One region of the Rummeliibacillus sp. GQ308 genome, then DNA from elsewhere that is predicted to be linked to it. Evidence: predicted binding sites of a transcription regulator. Region 1 holds the regulator's gene; each other region holds the start of a gene.
What was found. The regulator LexA, encoded in region 1, represses DNA repair genes until DNA is damaged. The targets are predictions, from matches to a motif close to CGAACATATGTTCG.

Region 1 (7,978 bases):
TATTTTAAGCCCCTACAGACAAAGAAGACAATGATAATTTGTCACGGGGTCACGGAAAATAAGGTAAACTCAGTAAAGTATGTAAGACTTTTTGAACGATTGGGCTTCAATACCATTGTTTATGATCATCGGAGACACGGAGAATCAGGAGGAAAGACCACAAGTTATGGCTTTTATGAGAAATTCGATTTAGAAGCTGTGCTACATTATATAAAAGAACAATTAGGGTACGAATCCATTATCGGCGTTCATGGTGAATCAATGGGTGCAGCTACCACCCTTTTATATGCCGGTATACTGGAAGATAGAGCGGATTTTTATATTGCTGATTGCCCGTACTCAGATTTCTATGAACAGCTTTTGTATTTAATGAAGAAAAAAACTCCATTAAAAAGTCCTTTAGCTATAAAACTTGCTGAGATTTTTTTACGTCTTCGAGATGGCTACTGGTTGAAAAATGTTGCTCCGAGAACAGCCATTCCTAATATTACAAAACCTGTCCTGTTCATTCATAGCCTTCCAGACGACTTTATTTTGCCAGATATGACGATTGAGTTATATCAATTAAAAAAAGGCCCCAAAATGCTAAAGTTATTTGAACATGGGGCACATGCACAATCATTTAATGAAAATCCAGATGAGTATGAAAAAGCTGTGCATACATTTATCGAAAAATATATTACAAATGAACAAGAAACATAAAAAACAGCACTCATTGGAGTGCTGTTTCTTATTTATTGTTTACTTTATTCATTTGGTTCATCATTTGTTTAATTTGTTTTTCTGATGGCTTTCTACCCATTTGAGTCATCATCATACGTAACATTTGTTCATTGATTGGTGGGTTTTCTTTCAGGTATTTCATCATATATTGTCTTGCAATAAAGAATCCGCCAACTAAACCAATAATTAACGCTACAATAATTAATGTAATCGCTAGTCCAGTATTCAACTAATTTCCTCCTCTAAATTGTGCATACGAGAATATCTCTCCAAAGAGGATTATACAACAAAAATGTCATCGACACTACTATTTCTCTTATTTTTGGTGACCGAGTCTTTCTCCTTCTAGTAAAGAGGCACTGTTAACTTTCTGCCAGAACAGAAAATTTTGGAGGTTTTAACCAGCCACATTCCATTTCGCCCTTATTGAAGCCAATAAAACCAGAGCTAATTTTTGATAATGTTGCAAATAAATCTAACTCTAACATACGGGAGCCAATACAATAAACATTTAGATAGTATGGCTGAATTTCTATGTGAAGATCCCCTTTGAATTGATTACTTAAATAGATTTCATGGTTTTTAATATTAATAGCAGAAAAACTAGTATGTAAATGTTTTTCTATGCTAGTTTCAATATCCTCAACAGGCAATGTCTCACATAAATAAGCTAATTCCTGTGAAGGATAAAAATTATTTTGGTTCGTTTTGACCCCATTAATTAATTCGAATAGAAGACGTTCTCTACCATATATAAATGATTGATGTTTTGGTTTAATATGAAAGATTGAGTAAACACGCATTTTTAAGCCGCCCCTTTCTTTCTACTAAGTATACCTTCAATCAAGTGAATATTTTGTCAATTTAAACTGTAAATACCCCACTTTCTTTGTCAAAAAACAAAAAGTAGAGGCATATTCCCTCTACTTTTTGGTATTTCTATTTATTTTGCCATTAAAGCTTTAACTTTCTCTACTACGTTGTTTACTGTAAAGCCATATTCTTCGATTACTGTTTCTCCAGGTGCACTAGCTCCGAATCGGTCAATAGCTAAAACATCACCTTCAAAACCAACATATTTATGCCAACCAAATGAAGAAGCCATTTCAATTGCTAATCGTTTTGTTACGTTTTTAGGCAATACGCTTTCTTTATATGCTGCATCTTGTTCGTCGAAACGGCCTAGATCTGGCATTGATACAACTGTAACATCAATTCCTTCACCAGCTAATGCATTTTTAGCAGCAACAGCTAACTGTACTTCAGAACCGGTTGCTAATAGCAATGCATCAGCCACTTCTTTGTCTGCCTTTTCAACAACATAAGCACCTTTTTCAACGCCTGTATAGATTGCATTCACATCTACATCAAGCACTGGCAGGTTTTGTCGTGACAACACTAAAGCAGTAGGTTTATTTTTAGATGATACTGCAAGCTTCCATGCAGCGGCAGATTCGTTAGCATCAGCAGGACGGATAACAGAGAGGTTCGGCATCGCACGCAATGCTGCTAAATGTTCAATTGGCTCATGTGTTGGACCGTCTTCACCAACAGCAATAGAATCATGTGTAAACACATATGTCACAGGAAGTCCCATAAGTGCAGATAAACGTACGGCAGGGCGCACATAGTCAGAGAAGACAAAGAATGTTCCACCAAACACGTGAAGACCGCCATGCAAAGCCATACCATTTAATGCAGCACCCATTGCAAACTCACGAACACCGAACCAAATATTACGTCCAGCTCGTTCAGTTGCAGAGAAATCTCCTGCATCCTTAATAGTAGTTTTATTAGAGCCAGCTAAGTCAGCACTTCCTCCAAAGAAAGAAGGCAATTTCTTAGCTAACGCATTAATCACATCACCTGAGGATGAACGTGTAGCTACCGATTTGCCTGGCTCGAAAGCTTTGATTTCTGCGTCAAAGTCTTCAGGCAGCTCTCCATTAATTGCTTTTTCTAGCTGTGCAGAAAGTTCTGGGTATGCTTGTTTGTATGCTTGGAATTGTTCGTTCCATACAGATTCAGCTTCTTCCCCTTGAATTTTCGCTGCTTCTTTAAATGTTTCGTATACTTCCTCAGGAACGAAGAAATCTTCATTTTCCCATTGATAAGCTTGTTTTGTTAGTAGAACTTCATCAACGCCAAGCGGTGCACCGTGAGATGATGATTTACCTGATTTGTTAGGAGAACCAAAGCCAATAACTGTTTTAATCTCAATTAATGTAGGTTGTCCTTTATGAGTTTTTGCTTTTTCGATTGCTGAATTAATAGCTTCAATATCATTGCCATCGTCAACCAAGATATAATTCCAGCCATATGCTTTAAAACGTTCAGCTGTATTATCTGAGAATGATTTATTCAAATCACCATCTAATGAAATATCATTACTATCGTATAAGACAATTAGTTTATCTAATTGCAAATGGCCAGCAAGTGAAGCTGCTTCTGCAGATACACCTTCCATTAAATCTCCATCTCCGCAAAGCGCGAATGTATAATGATCTACAATAGAATGTTCTGGTGTGTTGTATACTCCTGCTAAATGTGCTTCAGCCATCGCCATACCAACAGCCATAGCAATCCCTTGCCCCAGTGGACCAGTTGTCGCTTCTACTCCAGCAGTGTGCCCAAATTCAGGATGACCAGGAGTTAATGAATTCCATTGACGGAAGTTTTTAATTTCATCCATCGGTAAGTCATAACCACCTAAATGAAGTAGGCTGTATAATAACATTGAACCATGTCCTGCTGACAATACAAATCTGTCACGGTTAAACCATTTTGGATTTTTTGGATTATGTTGCATTTGTTTTGTCCATAGCGTGTAAGCCATTGGTGCTGCACCCATTGGTAAACCTGGATGACCAGAATTTGCTTTTTCGATTGCATCAATCGACAAAGTTCGAATTGTATTAATTGCAAGCTGATCTGCTTGTAGCGTCATGAATAGACATCCTTTCTGAAAGCAAAGTATTATTCTATTACAGTTTAGTCAACATTATGTCAGAAAACAATATTTTTTCGACATTTACTTTACCTTATTAATTTAAAGGATTATTTCGTTTTTGAATTTCCTTTACCTTTTCCGGTGTTACTTCATCGCCATTTGGATCAAATACTCGGACATGCTCAATGGTGTCTCTCATGGAATTACGGAATGTATCCAGATATTCTTTTCGAAGTGCTGTTTGTTCTTTTGCTTCCTCGACACTTAGTCCTTCTGCTTTTGATTTTCTAGACAGGAAATTAATACGGTCAATCTTTTCTTTTGGCAACATTTATATACACCCTTTCATATTCTTCATATCTTAAAGAGTATGTAAAATATGTTTTAAGTGCAAGCGTTAAGCATTATTTGCATATCAAGCCAACCAGTATTCGAAAGTAAACTTTTCGACAGTTTACAATTAATTATTGTGCTCTTCGAATTCTTTATAGCGTCTATGTACTGTTGCTTTGCTAAGTTGGAAGCCCAATCCATTTAGAGTAGAAGTGATTTCTTCAAATGTTAGCCCTTTATTTCTCAATTGAATAATCTGTTCAATCGGAGCATCAATTCTTTCTCTACCTTCTGGATTGCCCCGATCCTTTAAGTTATTTTCAGGCCTATAGCCGTTTTGTACAGCCCTTTTCATCCCACGACGTATTTTGGCATTATGTAATTTCCTTTGATATTCCTCTACTAGTGCCAATATTTCAAGCAACATTGTATCCATTTCATTCAGCTGGATATTGCCTGCATTATTAAGCGTAAAAATAGTCACTTCCATTTTATTAAGTAGATGTAATACGGCCATGCGACCATTCCCTCGTCCTAATCGCGTTTCATCCTGCACAAACAATGCTGTAATATGTTGTTCTTTAATATAATCCAGCAAATCCATGAGTCCCTCGCGTTCTACGTCATAGCCGCTATGTCGATCTTTAAATACACTCATAACATTATAGCCTTTTGTTTTGGCAAACTCTTTTAGTTCACTTTCTTGCCGTTCTAGCGAAGAATCTTGGGATTCTTTTTCTGTACTCACACGGCAATATAATACTGCTTCTTTCCCTCTATTCATTTTCACTCGCCAACTCTATTCCTCTTTTATTTGTGCTAGTTTTTTTGTACGCAGGAATAGATAAAGTATGACCAGCTATAATGCGTCCGTCAATAATATTGTTTTTATCTTTCACTAAAGAAACCCACTCACTTTTGGATAAATCCCCTTTATAAAGTCCAGATAGCGACCATAAAGTATCTCCTTCTTGGACTTCTATGTTTGTGTAGCTAGTTGTATCCCGATTGATGACCATAAGAATAACCATAATGGCGAATATGAATGCAAATAAATAGGTGGTATTTCGATTTTTTTTAATCCAGTTCATAAGGATCTCCCCTTCATCGAATGTTTGTTCGTAGTTTATATAATTCAATATAATACGAACATGCGTTTTTGTCAAATATATTTCGAACCTATGTTTGCATCCGTTTAATAGACATGTTATACTTCATTTAACAATTAAAGAAAATTGCTGATAAGAGGGTGAGCAAATTGAAAAAGGTATCAAAAAGACAAGATGATATATTGGAATTTATAAAAGAAGAAGTACGCACTAAAGGATATCCGCCTTCTGTACGAGAAATAGGCGAAGCTGTAGGTTTAGCTTCCAGTTCAACTGTCCACGGCCATTTGAATAGATTGGAAAGCAAAGGGCTGATTCGCAGAGACCCGACAAAACCGCGCGCTATTGAAATCTTAGATCAAGGAAATGTTACCAAACAGGGTGTTATGCATGTTCCTTTAGTTGGGAAAGTAACTGCCGGGTTACCTATCACCGCTATCGAAAATATTGAAGAGTACTTCCCTATTCCTGACACTTACGGTGGATCAGATGACCATATTTTTATGCTCGAAATCATGGGTGAATCTATGATAGAGGCAGGAATTCTCGATGGAGACTATGTGATTGTCAAACAACAGGCAACTGCCAATAATGGAGATATCGTAGTAGCTATGACGGAGGAGAACGAAGCAACAGTAAAACGTTTTTATAAAGAAAAGGGACACTTCCGTTTACAACCAGAGAATTCCTCTATGGAGCCAATAATTGTTGAAAACGTTGCTGTTCTTGGTAAAGTTGTTGGTCTTTATCGAAACATATACTGATACTTAAAAAAACAATCGAGTCTATTACATTACCTGTAGACTGATTGTTTTTTTATAAACACAAAACAGATAGCGCGGGTGTTAAATTAGTTTTATTTTGCGCCTACTTAAAGTGCTATTTTGCAGTATGAAAACATTGCATGTTTCTTTTATTTCTCAACTAGCTTTTTAATCGCCAACATGGACTTACCCTGAATAATACCTGTATCTTCAAATTTAAATGAAGCGTATAATGTTTTAGCTTTGATATTACTTGTTTGATAAAAGAGAGCTATATATTCTGCTTCACCAAATGGCCACGTTACTATTTCCTTCAACACTTTTTCAAATGCAAGTTTGCCATAGCCTTTCCCTTGGTAACTCTTTCCAATCATAATATGCCAAATAAAATAGCTCTTCTTGCCGTAAAAATCTTCTTTTTCAAACGATTCGTGATCCAACGTATCATAAATATACATCAAAAATCCAACCACCACTTCACCGGCATAAATGGCATAGGGTGCAGCAAATATCCCTTCTGCATTCAACATATGAGCATCTGCAAAGCTTCTTAGGTTAGTAGTTTCTATAAAGTCTTTTTGGTTTTCTTCAACTTCAAGTGCTATTACTTTCTCTATGTTATCTCCAGTTATTTTTCGTAATTCAATCATTTTCTATTTTTTCTCCTCTCTTAATACAATCCACTACCTCCTTGCACATTCAAAACATAGTCACATATCATACGATTATTCTCATAATATGCTGTACAAAGTATTCACCAGTAATAAACTCTACTCTTCCTGATTTTTCATTCTAGCGCCATACATAATTGTAATAAAACTTAAAAACTTCCATTATTCAATATAAGTAAATATATTACAGTGTATAATATAGGTAAATACAGGGTTATAAATTTTTAGATTTAACAGTCAGATGGTTTAACACATCTTCTATTGCGCAAAAATATCTCTCGACAATTGAGTGAAGCAAAAACACAACATTTTTGCTTTCCGAAGCGCTTAAATATGAACGTGATAAGGCTACTATTATTGTTTAGGATTAAGGTTATCTGGGTGAAGTAAGCAAGACTAATATTAAAAAGTGACAGAGGTGGGTTTGAAAGATGGATACTTTTAAAACTTCAGAAAATGATGACGGTTCTTATATTGACTTGGAAGTTCTGCAACATTACTTGGCAACTGGAAGAGAAGTTGAATTCTACTATCATAAAACAAAATACTATATAGCAAATAGCTCTCAAGGATATATACTTTTAGAAGTATTTCCAGGTTCTGATACCAAGAGTAAGGATATTTCTGATAGTTTTAATGATACAAATGAATTTTTGCTTAATGTTAAAATCGCTAATACCTCATTAAAAGAGATTTTCTCTAAGCATACTAAGAATATAGAGATCGTCTTTATCTATTAAAGATTGAAATGGGTGACTTGCTAATCCCGATAGTGTGTTATGATATTTAGTTTTTTAATTGTCTGTGACTAAATAGAAATAGACCTCAACATGTAAAAGATATTAGGATCCTACGACTTAAAATTGAGTTTATTGTTAGTATTATTTTGGTAATTCGCATTTTTTCTTAAATATTATTCGACTATCTGTTTTTGTTCTTCTAAAAATTGATTTCATCTATTTAAAAATAGTTCTTGATTTTTCTCTGTTACTTCAAAAGTCATCGAGAAATATCGAAAATCACGTGCTGGTATTGAAGGTATTTTAAAATCCCAAATAACATCGTAAACTTTGGTACTGTAGTCTATTTCTTTTAATTCTGAGTCGTATCGTTTCGGATGATTATATTTTTTGGGGTTTTGATACAACCACAATAAAGCAATATAAAGATATTTGTTTTTACAGTCAATCATGAATTGTTTATTTTCCAATAACATTAAATCAATTATTTTCTCTTGTATTAAATCATTAATATACTTTTCAGCTAAGTCTTCTTCATTTTTAAAAAGTGAAGCAAGCTCAAATAGCGTATTTGAAGTATTATCATTAATTGATACCTCTGATACTGCTTTTTCAATAGCATAATTTAGAGAAACATATTGACTTTTTAATCCAAAATATAATTCATTCCAATTTAAAGAGGCATGAT
Region 2 (7,978 bases), 850 kb from region 1:
ACCTCCATGTTCTAATTTGAAACTATAAAAAATGACTAAACCCTTTATAATCAAGGTTTAGTCATTTTTTGGATAAAAATCGATAATGGCCTGTATTTATCTATCCTCTTTGAAACTTATTTTGTCTTCAATTCTTAGATGCTTATTCCCCTACCATACCATCATTATCTCGGTCATCCATATATGGGTATAACCAATGATTCCTTGTTATGGGCATACTATAACCTGCTGCTTTTGCTTCTTTAATCGTCACCTGTCCATCACCGTTTATATCAACCCTAGAAATATCGTTCTTTTTGTTTGAACGAGTTGTAGTTGAATTGGGCGTCTTATTGCCAGTTAGACCGAGCGATTTGTTTACTTTATCAGGGTTTACATTATTAAATTTATCAACGATTTTCTCACCCTTTATCGTATAGGTATACTGATAACTTGAGGGGATTTGTGTTTTCGTATTAGGATAGGTGATAATTGCTTCAAAGTTAGTAGCCCCGCCAGCTTTACGAATGGCATCTTCCATATATGCTTGATCACCATGTCGGTTGAGTGTACTTTCTTGTGGAGTAATATTGTAAGCATTTGATACCCCTCCGAGAGAATCCGCAATGATATGTCCTTCATCTAAATCTGCTCTTTCAACACCTGGAACTTTTGCTTCGTCAGGGTAGTATCTACCAGACGATGTTACTGGTTCGGTACGGTCATCTTGTAGAACAATTTTGTCGGCAATAACACGAACCAGTTGCCCATGCTCATTCGTAAATCCCCAATATTCACGATTTCCAAAACCAATGTCAACGACGACGTTTGATTTTCGATACCCGGAAAGATCACCACCATCAACTTTAATAAGTTTATATCCTGAGAACAGTTTTTTATTTGGTTTAGTTGGTGTTTTCTTTGCTACTGTTTCACCAATAACCGAAGTGATAGTTTCATCTTTTTCACTATTTTTATTTGTATCAACTGTGTTTACTTCTTGTGAATTTGTTTCTTTATCTTTAATGGATGCACCTTCAGTACAACCAACTATAAAGACGGTCGTTAAAAGTAATATTATGTAATTCATTTTCCTTTTCATGTTAGGACTCTCCTGTAATAGCTTTATAGTATTTGTTTCAAGATATACTTTATCATAAATATATCCATTTACCTTATTGGTTTTAATTTATTAATAAATATATTTCTTTAAGAATTAAAATCTGAATAAGTAAAAAGAGGCCTGAAAAGTGATTTGCCACTTTTTCGAGCCTCTTTTTCATATAGGATTAGCATTTTAAAATGCTGCTCCTTGCCTAGTCTATTTTAATTTTTCTTTTAATACATTTAACATATCGATTGTCATTGCGTCTAAATCAAATTTTGCTTTAAAGCCCCATTCTTCTTTTGCCGCTGTTGGATCAATCGAATTCGGCCAGCTGTCTGCAATTGCTTGGCGTACAGGGTCCACTTTATAATCCATTGTAAATTCTGGCATTACTTTGCGGATGGAAGCTGCAATTTCTTCTGGTTCAAAGCTCATCGCTGTTACATTGAATGCATTACGGTGAATGAGTTTTTCTGGATTTGCTTCCATTAAGTCAACGATTGCTTGCAATGCATCAGGCATATACATCATGTCCATATATGAACCTTGTGCGATATAAGAAGTATATTTTCCTTCTTGTACAGCTTTATAATAAATATCCACCGCATAGTCTGTTGTACCGCCGCCTGGAGGAGTCACATTGGAGATCAATCCAGGGAAACGAACGCCGCGCGTATCTAAGCCGAAACGTGTGAAATAATAATCGCAAAGAAGTTCACCCGCTACTTTATTTACGCCGTACATAGTAGTCGGACGTTGTAATGTGTCTTGAGGCGTATTATTTTTCGGTGTTGATGGGCCAAACGCGCCGATAGAACTTGGTGTAAAGAATTGCATATTTAATTCGCGTGCTACTTCAAGAGCATTCACAAGGCCGCCCATGTTTAAATTCCAAGCGAACAATGGTCTTTCTTCAGCTGTTGCTGACAACAACGCTGCCATATGCATGATTGTATCTGCTTCAAAATTCTTCGCTAATTCATGCATGCGCTTTGCATCAGTTACGTCTAATTTTTCAAATGGTCCTGCTTGGTTGGCACTCTCTTTTATATCTGTAGCTAGTACATTTTCGGTACCATATTCTTTTCTTAGCTTCGCCACTAATTCTGAACCGATTTGGCCAGACGCGCCTGTTATCATTATTTTTTTCATTGTATAATCCTCCCTCTATTACATACAATTGTTTTTACTGACAGTACATTTTCTCTTCCTGAAAACATTTGTACTCTCACAGTGTACAAATAAATCCCTTAATACCTATTATTTAAAGTGTTTTTCCGGATTTATTATATACTGTATTTCTAGAAAGCACAACCAGTGCTCATCTACTGATTTCGCCTGGGACTTTTTCTGAATTTTCATTTATACTAAACGAAAAAAGGAGTGAACGAATGGAATTAGTAAAATTAACGCTCATTTATTTATTTGCCATCCTAGCATGCTCTTTTCTGCTTTTAATGGATATCCCTACATGGCTAATCGTTATTTTGCTTATCTTATATGTATTTATGTTTACACTTTATCCCCACTTCAATGCACTATGGTGGACAAACAATCTTAAAAAAATCGACCGCTTCCTTAAAAGAAATAAGCAAAAAGCATTGTTTGCCTATCCATACGCAATCGCCCATGAATCTTTAGCAGAACAAAAAGACGCGCTTCAACGAATAATTTCCACCCACCAACAGCCTTATATCAAACATAATTACGCATGCTTGCTTGCCCTACTAGAAGAACATTACGATCAAGCGCTGACTGAAGCAAAACAAATTCAGAAAGAGCCTTATCAAAGCTATATGATTGCCCACAGCGAAGTCTTGCTTGGAAATATTGAGAGCGCACGTGAAATGATGCCGCAGTTAACTGAAAAGTGGATGGTGCCGTCGATTGAAAGTTTGATTTCTTATAAAGAAGCTAATCAGGAGGAATTTGGCCAGCATTCTTCGCTAGCTATAAAAAAAGCAAGAGGCGTGCAAAAGTATTTGCTGTATTACAGCTTTTCACACATGGAAAAAAAGAATAATTGATTTGGGTCACTCACGGCTAGATTCGGGTCACTCGACTGGTTATTTAAGTCACTCAGAGATCCATTCGGGTCACTCATTCCATTTTAGGTCGCTCACTCTTGAATTCAGCTCACTCGACTGGTTATTTGAGTCACTCAGTACTACATTTGGGTCACTCGGGTTCGATTCGGGGCACTCACGCCAATATCTCCAAATGAATAATACAGTCCACATCCACCCAATGATTTTTAGAGAATGCATGTTGATCTTGTATTAACAGTTTTTTCTTTTCACTGTTAAGGTCGGCAATGATGCCTGTAAAGCTACGGCTCGTTTTATCATGCCATACTTCTACGATTACTTCTTTTTTGCTGTAGTATGCTTGTAGTACTTCCTCTTCTAACGCCTGCAGTGTCCATTCGTCATATGCAGGTTTTTTGATTTGCTTTAATTCACTTTGCCAGTTTTTCAAACGTTGGACGTGTTCTGGCAGCATCATAGCCGTCCACTTGATATTCCCTCGGTCGCGTAGCACTAACACACATCTCCTTTTATCCCGTCTCGCATTAATAAGCTGTAAAATCCCCTTAGACTTTAGCGCTTGTGCCCTCCAAGCAATCCGTCGCGTCCAATCGCAGTACCTGCCTCTGTATACGAAACGGCGCGAAGTATAGCTGTCGAACCGTAATGTGCACGAAGGTGATCCATCGCGGCGCCGAGCTTGCGGCGTTTCCAGCGTTTTGTATCAAAGAGGCTAAGCTGCAGTGACTGTTCTGATTCTAATTTTGATATGCTAATGCTGATTTGTCGCACAGGACGTTCGTTGTAATGCTCTTCAAAAAGCTGCAGGCATACACGATAAATCGCCATTGTATCATTGGTCGCTTCATCAATCGTTTTTGCGCGTTGGAAGCCTCCGCCAAAAGCATCGCGGCTATACGATATGCCCAATGTAATGGTGCGGCCCACTTTATAAGCTTCCCTTGCCCGCCTTGCTACATCCTCGCACATTTCAAGCAGCACGATGAAGATTTCCTTTTTCGTATGGTAATCGCGTTTTAATATCTGGCTTTTGCCGAAACTGATTTGGCCTTCGACAATTGGTGCTTCTCCTACGGTAGATAAATCAATCCCCCATGCATGGTGGTAAAGCTGGTTGCCCATAATGCCGAACTTCTCTTCGAGTGCAGATAAATCGGCATTTGCTAAATCGCCCACTGAAAAAATACCCATGTGGTTTAGCGTTCGTTCGGTGCGGCGTCCAATTCCCCACATTTCAGACAGCGGCATAACAGGCCATAGCTTTTTCTCAACGTCCTCAAAGTCCCACTTTGCAAAACCTGTTTTTTTCGCTTCTAAATCGAGTGCAAGCTTTGCTAGAAGCATGTTAGGTCCCATACCGACAGTACTTGGAATCTCAAATTGCTTGTAAAGCTCATCCTGAATGGCACGCGCTGTTTGTTCTGGATCCCCCCATAGCTTCTCCGTGCCTGTTAAATCAATAAAGCTTTCATCAATACTGTAAACATGAATCACTTCGCTCGGTACATAGCTCGTAAATAACTTAGTGATTTCAACAGACATACGCACAAAGTACTCCATCTTTGCTTCAAATACATGGATATCGGGGTGCTTCGGAATTTCAAATAACCGAGTGCCCGTTTTTATTTGGAAACGTTTTTTCGCAATGGGAGATGCAGAAAGCACGATGCTGCTTTGCTGCTCCAAATTACCAACAACGGCAACCGCTTCATTCAGCACATTCAAACCAGCGAGTGTCGCCATGCAGCTCGCATAAAAACATCGCATATCTATACACATAATCGATTTATTTGGCATATTTTCATACAGCACAGCGAACTCCCTCCATTCAATAAAGAACATTTGTTCTAATTCTAAAATGAGACAAGTGAGATGACAAGTCATAAAGAGCATTTACCAAAATGTAACGTTTTATTTTCTAGATAAAAATAACGAGAGAGGAATGTAGAAAGGGTTTGTGGATATATTATATTCACTGAAAGGATGGATATACGTTTATATCCAAAGAGGCAGGTTTTAACAATAAGTAAAAAAGCGAGAGAAATAGCTTCTCTCGCTTTAATCACAATAGAATATCCTTGTATAAATCAGGCCGCCGGTCATCATAGACAGGGATTTGATCTCGCACTTCATCGACATTAGAGAAGTCCACGTCAATAACAGCAAGCTCTTCATCCTCGTTCCCCGTCCACAATACTTCACCCCAAGGCCCAATAATCATGGACTGTCCATTGAAATTTTCTTTCTTATTGCTAATACGGTTAACAGCTATAACAAAGCATTGATTTTCAATGGCTCTTGCTTGGAGTAACAATTTCCAATGATCGATTCTTGGCGTCGGCCATTGGGCTACAACGAACAACGCTTTTGTTCCATTTAATGTATGAAGGCGCAGCCATTCTGGAAAACGGATATCATAGCAAATAACGCCCGCCGCCTGCAAGTTGCCTAGAGCAAAGTTGTTCTTTTCGCTTCCTGCGGATAAATGCAAATGTTCATCCATGAGGCTGAAAAGATGGACTTTATCATATTCTCCTACTAGTTTGCCCTCTTTATCGACAACATACATCGTATTGTAGAAATGATTATCTCTCTTTGTTGCTACAGAGCCACCGACAATATCGATGCGAAGTTCTGCAGCTAAGTCCTGCAAGAATTTCTTAGTTCTTTCCCCATGATCATCCGCTAATTCATTTAACTTTTTCAGCGCATAACCTGTATTCCACATTTCCGGCAAGACAACAAGCTCGGCTCCTTTACTAGTACTTTCGCCAATGAGCTGTTCAGCTCTTTTAAAGTTCTTTTCCACATCACCAAATGCTATATTTAACTGAATGCATCCTATCTTCATGTTTGTACACCTCCATTTGAACTTTTCGCTCCCATAATAAACTTTCAATTCTGAAAAATATACATATTATTCTATCTTTTCTGAACCAAAAAGTATATAAAAACGAGATTTAAGAAGAGCCCTTTAACATAAAAAAATCCCGCCAAAATGGCGAGATTTTAGGATATTAAGAAATAACACCAAGCTCTTTACCGACTTTTTCGTAAATCGCTAGCGCTTTATCAAGCATTTCTTTTGTGTGGGCAGCTGTTGGCATATTGCGTACACGGCCAGTGCCTTTTGGAACGGTTGGGAACACAATCGATTTCGCATAGACGCCTTCTTCAAGAAGACGAGCTGAGAATGTTTGTGTTAATTTTTCATCGCCGATAATGCATGGCGTAATTGGTGTTTCTGAATGACCGATATTAAAGCCTAATTTTTTCAGGCCGGCTTTTAAGTAATCGCCATTTTCCCAAAGCTTGTCATGAAGCTCTGTAGAGTCCATCAGCATTTGAACTGCACGTGTGATAGCAGCTACGTCACCTGGTGGTAATGCTGTAGAGAATAAGAATGGACGTGAACGGACTTTTAACCAGTCGATTAGGTTCTTCTTACCAGCTACATAACCGCCGACAACACCGATTGCTTTAGATAATGTACCGATTTGGAAATCAATCTCATTTTGAAGTCCGAAATGTTTAACTGTCCCTTTCCCTTTGCCCATTACACCTGAGCCATGTGCATCATCCACATATGTAATCAGATCAAATTCTTTTGCGATTTCTACGATTTCAGGCAATTTTGCCACATCGCCGTCCATTGAGAAAACGCCATCTGTGATGACCATAATTTTATTATATAGGCCTGATTCTTTCGCTTCTTTCGCTTTTTGGCGAAGATCTTCCATATCAGAATGGTTGAATGCAATAATTTTCGCTTTTGATAGGCGGCAGCCATCAATAATAGACGCATGGTTTAGTTGGTCTGAAAGAATGGCATCATTTTTGTCCATAACAGCTGAAATAGCAGCCATATTACAATTAAAGCCTGATTGATAGGAAATAGCCGCTTCTGTTCCTTTAAACTCAGCCAATTTTTCTTCTAACTTCACATGCAAATCAAGCGTACCGTTAATTGTACGCACAGCGCCTGCACCTACGCCGTATTTATCAATTGCCTTTTTGGCAACTTCTTTTAATTCAGGATTTGTCGCTAATCCAAGATAGTTATTGGAAGACAAGTTAACTAATTCTTTTCCTTTAACTTGGATTACTGGACCATTCGCGCCTTCAACGGCATCGATTTCGTTGTATAATCCTTGGTCGCGAAGCTGTTGTAAATTTTCGTTTAAGAATGTATTAAGTACGTGTGACAAAGTCCTCATCCCTTTCCTGCATATCTATAACGTATTGTAGCATATCTATTTTTAGTTTTGCATTTCTATGCCAGTCACTACTGCTCTATGATTTCTTTTTCTACTTGCTTATTTTTACCGTCATCTATTTTCATACATTTTTTCAAAGCCTTCTCGCTATACCGAAGTGCTACCTGGATGATGGGCCCTAGTGCGAAGACCATTACAACGGTACCAATGCCAACAGGTCCACCAAGGAAGTAGCCGACGACCGCTACAGTGAATTCCATGAAGGTACGTGCCGAAGTAATGCTCCAGTCGAGTTTTTCAACAAGCAACAGCATCACGGTATCTCGTGGCCCTGCCCCAAAATGGGCCGGTATATACAGGCCACAACCGATAGCGATGAGAATGGTACCGAGAATAAAATCCATTAATTGAAAAGCGAAGTGATGCGGATCTGGCAAAAGCCAGTTGAAGAAATCAAGGAAGAGTCCGACCACAATCATATTAAGGAATGTGCCAATATGCGGCCATCGCCTAATACCAATCGAGGATAGTGTCACAATGAGAATGCCGATTATTTCCGACCATGTACCAATTGATAAACCAAACTGTTGATACAGGCCAATATGCAGCACATCCCATGAACCGAC
Region 3 (7,978 bases), 380 kb from region 1:
CTGGACGTCAAGGTGACCCTGGTATCACACAATTCTATCTTTCTTTGGAAGATGAATTGATGAAACGTTTCGGCTCAGAAAGCATGAAAAATATGATGACAAGATTAGGGATGGACGATACACAGCCAATCCAATCGAAAATGGTATCCAAAGCCGTTGAATCTGCTCAAAAACGTGTAGAAGGTAATAACTTCGATGCGCGTAAACGCTTATTGCAATATGATGATGTCTTGCGTCAACAACGTGAAATCATCTATAAAGAGCGTTATGAGGTTTTGGAAACAGAGAATATGCGTGGCTTAGTTGAATCAATGGTAGACGAAGTACTAGTTAGCGCAGTTCATTCATATACAACTGAAGAAAATCCAACTGAATGGAATCTAACAGGACTAGCAAGTTTTGTAGGTGCTAATTTGCTACCAGAAGGCGTTGCTACTGTCGATTCATTCAAAGGGAAAACACAAGAAGAAATCATTGAATTCCTTCGCACTGAAGTGAAAAAAGAATATGACCGAAAAGAAGAAGAACTTACGCCAGACCGCATGCGCGAGTTTGAGAAAGTTATCTTGCTTCGTGCAATTGACTCTAAATGGATTGACCACATCGATGCAATGGACCAATTGCGCCAAGGTATTCATTTACGTGCGTATGCTCAAACAGATCCGCTTCGTGAATATCAATCAGAAGGCTTTGCGATGTTCGAAGCAATGGTAGAAGCAATCCGTTCTGACGTTGCTCAATATGCAATGAAAGCAGAAATCCGCAGTAATCTTGAACGTGAAGAAGTAGCGAAGGGTGAAGCGGTAAATCCGAAAACCGATGAAAAGACTTCTAAACGCAAGCCAGTCCGTAAACAGCAAGAAGTAGGTCGTAATGATTTATGCCCATGCGGTAGCGGTAAGAAATATAAAAACTGCCACGGTGCTGTATAAAGAGTAAAAATAGTGGGATTCTTTATCTCCCGCTGATGAGCTCTTACTGCCCGTAATGTGGGTTAAAATGAATGATGTAATTGGCAAAAGGAGCTGTTCAAAATTTGAACAACTCCTTTATGTCTTTTCATAGGTATAGTTGTAGAAAATTCTCCCTTCTATAAGTATACTTACAGTGAATAACATCCAGCCTTAGTTGTTGAAAATTGGCCAAGATGCGTGATAAATTATTGAATATTTAATGTAATTGGAGGAACAAATTATGATGGAATTATCAGATGTTCGGAACGACCTTGATGGGACGTCCACAAAATTAGAAGACTTTAGGGGGTCTCTTTGACTTAGAAAACAAAGAGGCGCGGATTCAAGAATTGGATGAAATGATGCTTGAGCCATCTTTCTGGGATGATCAAAACAATGCGCAAAAAATTATCAGTGAATCCAGAGGTTTAAAAGAAATCGTCAACGAATTTCACGAATTAGTTGAAACGCAAGAAAACCTTGAAATGACACTGGATTTATTGAAAGAGGAACCAGATGAAGAATTGCAGCAAGAACTTTTTAACGAGATGGATGAGTTTAAAAAACGCACCGAGGATTTCGAACTGCAATTGCTTTTAAGCGATCCTTACGATCAAAACAATGCCATTGTGGAACTTCACCCAGGTGCAGGCGGTACCGAGTCCCAAGATTGGGGGTCTATGCTTTTGCGTATGTATACGCGCTGGGCAGAAAAACATGATTTCAAAGTAGAAACATTAGACTACTTGCCAGGCGATGAAGCAGGGTTGAAGTCTGTTACACTCGCAATTCGTGGACATAATGCATACGGTTACCTGAAAGCCGAAAAAGGCGTTCATCGCCTTGTACGTATTTCACCATTCGATTCCGCGGGACGTCGACATACTTCCTTTGTGTCTGCAGATGTTATGCCGGAGTTTACTGATGAGATTGCTGTTGAAATTCGTTCAGAAGATTTAAAAGTAGATACGTATCGTGCATCAGGCGCAGGAGGACAGCATATCAATAAAACAGAATCCGCTGTCCGTATTACTCACTTGCCAACAGGTGTTGTGGTAGCATGCCAGGCTGAACGCTCACAAATTAAAAACCGTGAGAAAGCGATGAATATGCTGCAGGCGAAATTGTATCAGCTAAAAGTAGAAGAGCAGCAAGCTCAGCTAGATGATATCCGCGGTGAACAGAAGGAAATCGGCTGGAGTAGCCAAATCCGTTCATATGTATTCCATCCGTATTCAATGGTGAAAGACCATCGCACCAACACAGAAACCGGTAATGTCCAAGCGGTGATGGATGGCGATATTGACCAGTTTATTAATGCATATTTGCGCTCACAATTATAAAAACTGTAAGTTATGAATAAATAATACGCCCGAGCGGATAGACTTTTGCAAGGTCTCATCTGAACGGGCGTATTTTTTGCTAGTAGCGGTGTTGTCTCTTTCTATTTTGGGTATTGAGACAAAATATACCAAACGTTTGTTCTTAAATTTACTTGCTAAATGAGCAACTCGAATATAAAATAAAATAAGAACGTTTGTTTTCTATGGAGGTTGTTGGCGATGTTGAATTTATCGAATGAAGCAATTCATAGGTTAGAGCAGGCCATTTACTTGCCAATGGTGCTGCAAATTCTAAAGCGTGATAGCAAGGAATTTGAGCAAGGGCATTTTAAATTAAAACAACCCTATATAAGGCTGCTTGAACAGACAACCAAGCGAGTCCACAAAGAACTGGCTGAGACGAAACGTTATTTGGCTATGCATCAGCTGCAAGTATTCCGCGGGGAGCGAGATGATCTATTCTCCGAATACATTTTTATCAATAAAAGAGCCCAAGATTGCCGCCGATACTCGAATATTCGGCTGCGCAATCATGTGGAAGAACTGTTAACTCACTATTTATCTAAGTCATAAGAAACAAGCCGCGCTCTATAATTGAACGATTGTCCATTTTTTGATGTCTATTAATCACCTCGTCCATATGACGGAAATAAAGGATGGAAGCATAATATTGCTGCCTTGAAAGTGTTGTAAAACTTAATTGTTCCTCTATATAAACTCCTTTTTTGAAATATAAGCCCATTTCTTGTTTATTCATCATAGTATGTCCTCTAAAATTTTGCCACAAAATCCATGCGTTATGCTTTTTCTTAGGTGATGCAGTCGGAAAGAAAATATATGGCTGTAAAAGAGCCGTTAAGATGATAGGTAGTTTAATAATTGTGTCTGATTTGGCATGTTCGTTTACTTTGCTAAATACGTAATTTGAATATTCCAGTGATACGTCCAATGAAGTGCCGAGTGAAGTACAAATATAATTAATCAATCGGGTCACGGTACACGAGACGATGTATTGACGATTGAGCTCAATAACAAGTGAATAATTTCGTTTGTCTACCAAAATAGGCTTAAGCATGCAAATATCCGGTGTGAGATAAAATTCATGAATTTTTATAATTTCCATTTTTATTCCTCCTAGTATGTTGGTGGATTCAAAGACTAAATTTACGGGTATATAATGATCTCAACTACACTATTTCTATAGATAGATGAGAAAGTAAAAAAGATTGCATATTCATGTTGTTTTTCCTATACTAACAAAAAGTATTTCAGGAAATAAAACAGAGAAAAGTGCCATATCATTGGTCGTTCTTCTCTTTTTGTTGGTAGAATGAATACTTTGCTTGGGCCATATGAGGGTAAAATTAAACTATTTTTGTTTTACTTTCTCAGTAAAAGCCCCCAAAGTAGAAAACTGTGACTGTTATCATTCAATTTAAAAATTAAAAACCGTTCAGATGGAGCGGTTTTTTTATTTAAACAATAAAACGTACGTTCGCTTATTTCTGGATACTTGTGCGTAGCTATGTTAAAATATGTCTAAGAGTTTTAAGGAACGGGGAGGAACCAAATGAGTAAAGATTTTGAATTACATTCCGCATATCAACCGAGTGGCGACCAGCCTGCAGCGATTAAAGAACTGGTTGAAGGCGTTAGACAAAATAAACAGCATCAAACACTTCTTGGCGCAACAGGAACGGGGAAAACTTTTACGATTTCAAACGTTATCAAAGAGGTGAAAAAGCCGACGCTGATCATTGCGCATAATAAAACGCTCGCAGGTCAACTTTACAGTGAGTTTAAGGAGTTTTTTCCAAATAATGCTGTCGAGTATTTCGTCAGCTATTATGATTATTACCAACCGGAAGCGTATGTGCCACAAACCGATACCTACATTGAAAAGGACGCCAGCATCAATGATGAAATCGATAAACTGCGGCACTCTGCCACTTCCTCATTGTTTGAACGAGATGATGTAATTATTATTGCATCCGTTTCTTGTATCTATGGCTTGGGGAACCCGGAAGAGTATCGTGAAATGGTTGTGTCCATTCGTACAGGGATGGAAATTGAACGCAACCAGCTGCTCCGCAAACTGGTAGATATCCAGTATGAACGAAATGATATAAATTTCACGCGTGGTACCTTTAGAGTGCGCGGAGATGTAGTCGAAATTTTCCCTGCATCTCGAGATGAACACTGTATCCGTATTGAATTTTTCGGGGATGAAGTTGACCGCATTAGAGAAGTAGATGCGTTGACAGGCGAAGTACTTGGAGATAGAGAACATATTGCTATTTTCCCAGCATCCCACTTCGTTACGCGTGAGGAGAAATTATTAAAAGCAATAGATAATATTGAAGTAGAACTGAAAGATCAATTAAAACATATGCGAGAAGAAGACAAGCTGCTTGAAGCACAGCGATTAGAGCAACGAACGAATTACGACTTGGAAATGATGCGCGAAATGGGCTTCTGCTCTGGCATAGAAAACTATTCAAGGCATCTTACATTGCGCCCGGCTGGTGTTACACCTTATACATTGCTTGATTACTTCCCGGAAGACTTTCTGCTTGTTATTGATGAAAGTCATGTTACATTGCCGCAAATCCGTGGTATGTATAATGGAGACCAAGCACGCAAAAACGTACTAGTAGAACACGGATTCCGCTTGCCGTCCGCACTTGATAACAGGCCGCTGAAATTTGAAGAATTTGAGAAACATATTCATAACGCAATTTATGTTTCGGCAACGCCTGGTCCTTATGAATTGGAACATACACCTGAGATGGCTGAACAAATTATTCGCCCGACTGGCTTGCTTGATCCAGAAATCGATGTACGCCCAATCGAAGGCCAAATCGATGACCTAATGGATGAAATTCAAAATAGAATTCAACGGAATGAACGTGTACTCATTACGACGCTTACGAAAAAAATGTCGGAGGATTTAACCGATTATTTAAAAGAGATGGGCATCAAGGTACAGTATTTGCACTCTGAAATAAAAACGTTAGAGCGTATTGAGATTATTCGCGAGCTGCGTGTAGGAACATATGATGTACTAGTCGGTATTAACTTGCTTCGTGAAGGACTAGACATTCCGGAAGTTTCGCTTGTCGCTATTTTAGATGCGGATAAAGAAGGTTTCCTTCGTTCAGAACGTTCTTTAATCCAAACAATCGGTCGTGCTGCTCGAAATGCCAATGGGCATGTCATTATGTATGCTGATCGCATTACAGATTCAATGGCAAAAGCACTCGAGGAAACGGAACGCCGTCGTACAATTCAAATGGAATATAATGAAAAACACAATATTACACCTAAAACTATACAAAAAGAAATTCGGGATGTGATTCGCGCAACACAAGCTGCGGAGGAACCTGAATCATATTTGACAAAGGCAACCCAAGGCAAAAAGCTTACGAAGGCGGAAAAAATCACATTGCTTGAATCATTAGAGACAGAAATGAAGGATGCTGCAAAAGCGCTTGATTTTGAGCGGGCAGCAGAATTAAGAGACACTATTTTGGAATTGAAGTCGGAAGGATGACCAATTTGAAAAATCAAGAGATTGTAGTACAAGGTGCCAGAGCAAATAATTTAAAAAATATAGATGTGACCATTCCAAGAGACCAATTAGTCGTGATTACTGGTTTGTCGGGTTCAGGGAAATCCTCTCTCGCTTTTGATACGATTTATGCGGAAGGTCAAAGGCGTTATGTTGAGTCGCTGTCATCTTATGCACGGCAATTTTTAGGTCAGATGGACAAGCCGGATGTAGATGCGATAGAAGGCTTATCGCCTGCCATATCAATCGATCAAAAAACAACAAGCCGAAATCCACGTTCAACAGTCGGAACGGTAACGGAGATTTATGATTACCTGCGATTGCTTTTTGCTCGTGTCGGAAAACCAATCTGTCCAAAGCATGGTATTGAAATTACTTCTCAAACCATTGAACAAATGGTGGATCGCATTAAGCAGTATCCTGAGCGTACCAAGCTTCAACTGCTTGCACCCATGATCCAAGGGAGAAAGGGCACACATGTAAAACTTTTAGAGGATCTAAAAAAACAGGGGTTTGTTCGTGCACGAATAGATGGTGAACTCCGCGATTTAGACGATAATATTGAATTAGACAAGAATAAAAAACATACGATTGAAGTGGTCATAGACCGTATCGTTTTAAAAGAAGGCGTCGAGGCACGTATAAGCGATTCATTAGAAACAGCGTTAAGGCTTGCAGAAGGCCGTGTAGTAGTCGATGTGATGGAACATGAAGAACTGTTATTCAGCGAACATCACGCTTGTCCTATTTGTGGCTTTTCAATCGGCGAATTAGAACCGAAAATGTTCTCCTTCAACAGCCCGTTTGGTGCATGTGCAAGATGTGACGGTCTTGGCTCTAAACTAGTAGTAGATAAAGAATTAGTCATACCAGACTGGGATTTGACATTGGATGAAGGAGCCATTGCTCCATGGATTCCAACAAGCTCACAATTCTATCCGCAATTATTGAAAGCTGTTTGCTACCATTACGGCATCCCAATGGATGTGCCGGTAAAAGAGCTATCAAGTGAACAAATGGATAAGATATTGAATGGATCGGGAAATGATAGTATTCACTTCCACTATGAAAATGAATTCGGAAGCGTACGAGACCAAAATATTTTCTTTGAAGGTGTGTTAAGAAATGTAGAACGACGCTACAAAGAAACTAGCTCGGATTATGTACGTGAGCAAATGGAAAAATACATGGTACAGCAACCGTGCCCATCATGTCACGGTCATCGTTTAAAACCCGAATCATTAGCTGTAAAGATCAATGGTATGCATATTGGTGAAGTAACAGAGCTATCTGTAAAAGAAGCATTCCAACTATTTAAAGAACTAGAGCTATCGGAAAAAGATATGCAGATTGCCCGGTTGATTTTAAGAGAGATTCAAGAGCGATTAAGCTTTTTAATCAATGTTGGTTTGGATTATCTAACATTAAACCGTGCAGCAGGCACATTATCGGGCGGGGAGGCACAGCGTATTCGTCTCGCCACTCAAATTGGCTCTCGGTTAACTGGTGTGTTATATATCCTAGATGAGCCGTCAATTGGCCTACATCAGCGCGATAATGACCGTCTAATCGCTACATTGCAAAGCATGAGAGATCTGGGCAACACATTGATTGTTGTTGAGCATGATGAGGATACAATGATGGCCGCTGATTATTTAATCGATGTAGGACCTGGCGCAGGAGCACATGGCGGTGAAATTGTTGCTGCCGGTACACCGCAGGAGGTTATGCATAATCCGCATTCATTGACAGGGAAATATTTAAGCGGCGAGAAATTTATCCCATTGCCAATTGAACGGAGAACCCCTGATGGCCGCTATATCAAGATTAAAGGGGCAAGAGAAAACAATTTGAAAAATGTAAAAGTAGATATTCCATTAGGCGTATTTGTTGCGGTAACTGGTGTTTCTGGATCTGGGAAGAGTACGTTAGTCAATGAAATTCTATATAAAACGCTCGCTCATAAATTGAACCGCGCCAAGATTAAGCCTGGCGAAGTGAAAGAAATAGAAGGGATCGAGCAGTTAGAAAAAGTGATAGATATTGACCAGTCACCAATCGGTAGAACGCCACGTTCTAACCCAGCAACATATACAGGGGTATTTGATGAT

Region 2: AC6CHJ_RS00530 (Y-family DNA polymerase) is a predicted target of LexA. The motif match lies at 4,971-4,984, and genes of this name have one in related genera.
Region 3: uvrB (excinuclease ABC subunit UvrB) is a predicted target of LexA. The motif match lies at 3,781-3,794, and genes of this name have one in related genera.

What each region holds. Positions count from the first base shown of each region.
Region 1 covers NZ_JCAXDQ010000001.1:942,905-950,882, reverse strand. Annotated here, with positions in the region: gene AC6CHJ_RS04510 (alpha/beta hydrolase) at 1-702, shown strand, start outside; gene AC6CHJ_RS04505 (YneF family protein) at 731-952, opposite strand; gene sirA (sporulation inhibitor of replication protein SirA) at 1,086-1,526, opposite strand; gene tkt (transketolase) at 1,667-3,670, opposite strand; gene AC6CHJ_RS04490 (DUF896 domain-containing protein) at 3,768-4,004, opposite strand; gene AC6CHJ_RS04485 (YneB family resolvase-like protein) at 4,134-4,790, opposite strand; gene yneA (cell division suppressor protein YneA) at 4,783-5,097, opposite strand; gene lexA (transcriptional repressor LexA) at 5,265-5,879, shown strand; gene AC6CHJ_RS04470 (GNAT family N-acetyltransferase) at 6,029-6,529, opposite strand; gene AC6CHJ_RS04465 (hypothetical protein) at 6,982-7,290, shown strand; gene AC6CHJ_RS04460 (DUF2247 family protein) at 7,503-7,978, opposite strand, start outside.
Region 2 covers NZ_JCAXDQ010000001.1:93,674-101,651, reverse strand. Annotated here, with positions in the region: gene AC6CHJ_RS00550 (DNA/RNA non-specific endonuclease) at 143-1,081, opposite strand; gene AC6CHJ_RS00545 (L-threonine 3-dehydrogenase) at 1,301-2,239, opposite strand; gene AC6CHJ_RS00540 (hypothetical protein) at 2,479-3,114, shown strand; gene AC6CHJ_RS00535 (YolD-like family protein) at 3,290-3,628, opposite strand; gene AC6CHJ_RS00530 (Y-family DNA polymerase) at 3,688-4,944, opposite strand; gene AC6CHJ_RS00525 (carbon-nitrogen family hydrolase) at 5,198-5,986, opposite strand; gene AC6CHJ_RS00520 (glycine C-acetyltransferase) at 6,153-7,352, opposite strand; gene AC6CHJ_RS00515 (YczE/YyaS/YitT family protein) at 7,421-7,978, opposite strand, start outside.
Region 3 covers NZ_JCAXDQ010000001.1:566,448-574,425, forward strand. Annotated here, with positions in the region: gene secA (preprotein translocase subunit SecA) at 1-932, shown strand, start outside; one part of gene prfB (peptide chain release factor 2) at 1,198-1,269, shown strand; one part of gene prfB (peptide chain release factor 2) at 1,271-2,296, shown strand; gene AC6CHJ_RS02670 (YhjD family protein) at 2,516-2,869, shown strand; gene AC6CHJ_RS02675 (competence protein ComK) at 2,859-3,419, opposite strand; gene uvrB (excinuclease ABC subunit UvrB) at 3,867-5,849, shown strand; gene uvrA (excinuclease ABC subunit UvrA) at 5,855-7,978, shown strand, end outside.